DNA from 2 places in the Endozoicomonas sp. 8E genome. Region 2 is predicted to be linked to the other one. Evidence: predicted binding sites of a transcription regulator. Region 2 holds the regulator's gene; the other holds the start of a gene.

Region 1 (2,409 bases), 2.0 Mb from region 2:
TGCTCTGGAGCACTACTACAAAGTTGATACGGTAGATTTCCAGAAGACTCTGGATGAAGCACTGGCCATGGGTGAACAGATCAAACCTATGATTGAGCGTGTGACCGACAAGGTTCATGAGCACCATGGCAAGGGTGACAACATTCTTTTTGAAGGTGCTCAGGGCTCTCTGCTGGATATCGATCACGGTACCTACCCATTCGTCACTTCGTCCAACACCACAGCCGGTGGTGTTTCTACCGGCAGCGGTTTTGGCCCTCTCTACCTGGACTACGTTCTGGGTATTACCAAGGCTTACACGACCCGTGTCGGTTCTGGTCCTTTCCCGACTGAGCTGTTTGACGATATCGGTATGCACCTGGCCAAGAAAGGCAATGAGTTTGGTGCGACCACTGGCCGTCCCCGTCGTTGTGGCTGGTTTGACGCTGTGGCACTGCGTCAGTCTGTCCAGATCAACTCCGTATCCGGTCTCTGTCTGACCAAGCTGGACGTTCTGGATGGTCTGGAAACTATCAAGATCTGCACCGGCTACAAGAATGCCCGGGGTGAGTCCATTACAACCCCTGTAGATGCAGAAGAGTACGAAGCAATTCAACCGGTTTATGAAGAAGTGCCCGGCTGGAGTGAGTCTACATTCGGTGCCAGAAGCCTGAATGATCTGCCGGAAAATGCCCGCGCCTACATCCGTCGTCTGGAAGAAGTGGTGGGAACTCCTATCCACATCGTTTCTACCGGCCCGGATCGTGTAGAAACCATTATTCTGGAACAGCCTTTCGGCTGATCCAGTCCCCCGGCAGGTTCACTGGCGGGGGGGTCTTCTCCATCAGAACCTGTAAGAAACACCGGCCATGTAAACCAGTGGGTCCAGTTCTGCGTCCAGCTTATAGCGGTTTCCATCATTGTCCTTGAACTTCGCTGTGGTATTGATATCCATATACCATACAGCAGCATTGACGGCCCAGTGCTCGTTCAGTTGATAATCAAAGCCCAGTTGCCCACTCAGACCCATTGAACTGTCCATTTCCAGATCGCTGAAGGTATCACTGGCGGAGCCTTTGAAATCTTCACTGAAGAAGACGGTGTAGTTCAAACCAAGTCCCAGGTAAGGCTGGAACCTGGAGTTTTTGTCCATTGGGTAGTATTGCAGGCTCACAGTCGGTGGCAGGTGTTTAACTTCGGCAAAATCCCCCAATCCTGCCAGATCACCTTTTCCTTTCAGAGTGTGTTTGAATGGTGTCGCCGCCAGCAGCTCAACACCAAACTTATCCGACAGCATGTAGGTAAAGGAGAGTCCCAGCTGAGTGTCATTATTGACGTCAACTGTTTTGTTTTTTTCCTCAACCCCGTTGGTTTTTAATCCCCCACTGTCAACATTGGTCTGAACGCTGGCTACTCCGCCCCGGAAAATAAAATCTCCGGCCTCATAAGCCTGAGCAGAGGTAGCAGAAACAGCAATTGCTGCAGCAATAGTGAGTGAGAGAACGTTTCTGTTCATGGTGGTCCCTTGTAGGTGGGTGTAGAAAGTTTCATTGTTAACTATTAACATTTTAATTAATTGTTCGTGGTGCAATATTGATCTGAATCAATGCATCGTCGTGTCTGCCAACGCATATGCGGTAGGAATTAAGTTGAAAGTGTGGGCATACTAAGCAAAGATGCGCGCTAGCAGCCTGTCGGACTTAAGCGTCCGTAGCGAGGATTGCAAGAAATTGAGGATAAAAATTTCTGTTTCTGAGGAGAATAGCGAGCTATTTGACGAAGAAACAGGGATTTTTAGACCAATTTATTGCAACCGCACGACTGCATGGATGCAGGAGCTAGAGCAACGCAGGAGCAGTTGCCGTGTAGGACAGTCTTAAGTCCGACAGGCTGCTAGTTACCCGGAGTAGGGTTACACTGCATACAGACATTATTTGATCACAGAGAGGTTGATAAACCCTATGCCCAAAAAAGGGTGGAAAGAACTGGACTCCCAGGCTGCCGATGAAGCAGCCCGCTACGACAACCCGATTCCCAGTCGTCTTTTTATTATGGAGACTCTGGAAAAGAGAGGAGCTCCGGCAAGCCATAAGTTACTCTGCCGTGAGCTGGGTGTAACTGTGCCTGAGCAGCAGGAAGCTCTGTTATTCCGCCTGAAAGCTATGATTCGTGACGGTCAGCTGTTGGAAACCCGGAAGGGAACCTATGGCCTGTTGAGTAAAATGGATCTGATCAAAGGGCGTATTCAGGGTAATAAGGACGGCTATGGTTTCCTGATTCCTGATGAGGGCGGCGAAGACTATTACCTCTCATGGCGTGAAATGCGCAAGGCTTTTGACGGTGATCGTGCAGTCATTCGTGAAACCGGCGTGGACCGCAGAGGACGACGTGAAGGTCAGATTGTTGAAGTCATAGAGCGTAATACCACCC
Region 2 (2,409 bases):
TTCTTTTTGCTGTTGCTCTGCAGCCCTGAGTTGTTCAATTCGATTCTGTAGCTCTTCAAAGTGTTCTTGCCCTGAAGCCAGATCCGGCTTTTCCGGGAAAAGCTGACTGGCCAAGTCTGCTTTTCGTTTTCTCTCCAACTTCAGCGCTTCTTCTGCCTCATGGAGCCTTCTATCCAGAGCCTCTGCACGCTCAGACTCTCTTAGCTCCAGCTGCTCGCGAATGATTCTCTGGGGTTGTGCATGGGTAATGACAAAATCAGTCAGTTGCTTTGAACGTGTTTCCAGCTCGCCTGAATGGGTCCGCAAATAAAACAGGTAGCCCACCCCTGAACATACAGCCAGCCCGGCAGCAACAGGCACAGATACAGAAGCTGCCCCGGCGGCAAAAGCACCGACGGCCAGAACCCCGGTTCCCTTGGCTATCGTGACAGCAATTCTTCGGCCATCCCAGATCGCACTTTTTTGAAGCCGGGTACGATGCGCCTCTTCAAGCTCAGCACACTCGGTCTCTTCGAGCTTTAATGCTCTGAGTTCCTCGATTGTCAGCTCACCCTTTCTGGCCATCAGGATTTGCTTTTCCTGTGGCGAAAGATCATTGAACGTCAGATCCTCTGCAGCAACGAGCTCCTCAAAGGTTCGAGGTGCAACTTCTTGCACGGTTGGAGTAAACAGGATCCCTGTCACTGAGCTGAGCAGACTCATAGCGTAAATCTCCCTGATTTACGAAATTGTATTCAATACAGTTATCGGCACATTGGCGGTGAAGAACATCTTTCTTGCATCATAGGTATTGATAGCGTTTACAGCCTTCTGTTCAAGCTCAATTACTTAAGTGCCAACCGACTGATCAAGTACAACATTTTTTAGTGCGGACTTATCGCAACCCAGTAAGGATTTTCCGAAAAAACCTTAAGTATGAAGGAATTACGCTTTAGTCTCGGAAAGCACAGACTTACACTTTGGTAGCATTTTCAATAGAATCGGCAGCGATTTCGCCAATACGACTTTGAGGCCACTCAATGACGTCAAAGCCCAATGTACGACAGCCTAGCCATGTGGCCTGCAGGGACTGTAGTCTTAGCTCCCTCTGCCTGCCTCTGGCATTGAACCTACAAGACATTGACCAGCTTGATCGCATCATCAAGCGAAGCCGCCCTCTCAAGAAGGGGGAACACCTGTTCCTGGAAGGAGACCCGTTTACCAGCGTCTTCGCTGTCCGCTCCGGGGCCATAAAGACTTATACCGCCACCAATGAAGGTGAGGAACAGATTACGTCTTTCTATCTTCCTAGTGAGATATTGGGCCTGAGTGGTCTCGATACTGACGTCTACCCGGTCTCTGCTCAGGCTATGGAAACCACCATGATCTGTGAGATCCCCTTTGACCAGCTGGAAACGCTATCCGATCGATTCCCGGAGTTGCGTCGTCATATGATGCGTCTGATGAGTAAGAAGATTCGTGAAGATCAGCAGATGATGATGCTATTGTCCAAGAAAAACGCCGATGAAAGAACTGCGACCTTCCTGCTCAACCTGGCCAGTCGTTTCCGTCGCAGAGGCTTCTCATCCCAATCATTCCGACTGTCCATGTCCCGCAATGAAATGGGCAATTACCTGGGACTGGCTGTAGAAACCGTTAGTCGGGTATTTACCCGGTTCCAGAAAAACGGTCTGATCTTCGCAGTGGGCAAAGAAATTGAAATCCGAGACCCGATTCAATTATGCTCTCTGGCGGGTGGAAAGTCTGTCGATTTGGAACAGATTATCTCCTCCTTATAAACACACCAGGGACGGACATTAAGGGAAAGGTATGATCGTTGATGAAGCTTATCTGAAAGCACAGATTAGAACTGTATCTGACTGGCCAGAGCCCGGCATTCAGTTTCGGGATGTGACCACTCTTTTCGAGAACCCCAAAGCCTGGCGGTCGGTCATGGACAGCCTCATTCATCGCTATATGGATGTTGAGTTTGACCGGATCGGTGCTCTTGATGCCCGGGGCTTCCTGATGGGCTCTGTATTGTCATATGCCATGAGCAAACCACTGATCCTGTTTAGAAAAAAGGGAAAACTGCCCTACAATACTGTCGCTCAGGATTATGAACTTGAGTACGGCAAGGCAACTCTTGAAGTTCATGCAGACACTATTAAGAAAGGCGATAAGGTCATTCTGGTTGATGACCTGATTGCCACGGGTGGCACTTTGCTTGCGGCCGGTCAACTGGTCAGACAACTGGGCGGACAAATTCTGGAAGCGGCTGCCATTATTAATCTTCCGGACCTTGGTGGTTCAAAGACATTAAATGAAGCGGGAATTCCTGTCTTCTCACTGTGTGAATTTGAAGGGGATTAGTCCCCCTCTTTTCTTTCCTGACACCCCACGCCTTTTAACCCCTTCGCAATCTCCAGA

What was found. Region 2 encodes FNR, which switches genes on or off when oxygen is low (the NO sensors DNR and NnrR bind a similar motif). Its sites were predicted from a motif close to TTGATNTANATCAA; they were not measured.
Region 1: P6910_RS02485 (OmpW/AlkL family protein) is a predicted target of FNR. The motif match lies at 1,573-1,586, and genes of this name have one in related genera.

The regions. Positions count from the first base shown of each region.
Region 1 covers NZ_CP120717.1:618,028-620,436, forward strand. The annotation lists gene P6910_RS02480 (adenylosuccinate synthase) at 1-781, shown strand, start outside; gene P6910_RS02485 (OmpW/AlkL family protein) at 824-1,495, opposite strand; gene rnr (ribonuclease R) at 1,941-2,409, shown strand, end outside.
Region 2 covers NZ_CP120717.1:2,610,099-2,612,507, reverse strand. The annotation lists gene P6910_RS08815 (hypothetical protein) at 1-702, opposite strand, end outside; gene fnr (fumarate/nitrate reduction transcriptional regulator Fnr) at 1,020-1,778, shown strand; gene P6910_RS08805 (adenine phosphoribosyltransferase) at 1,813-2,352, shown strand.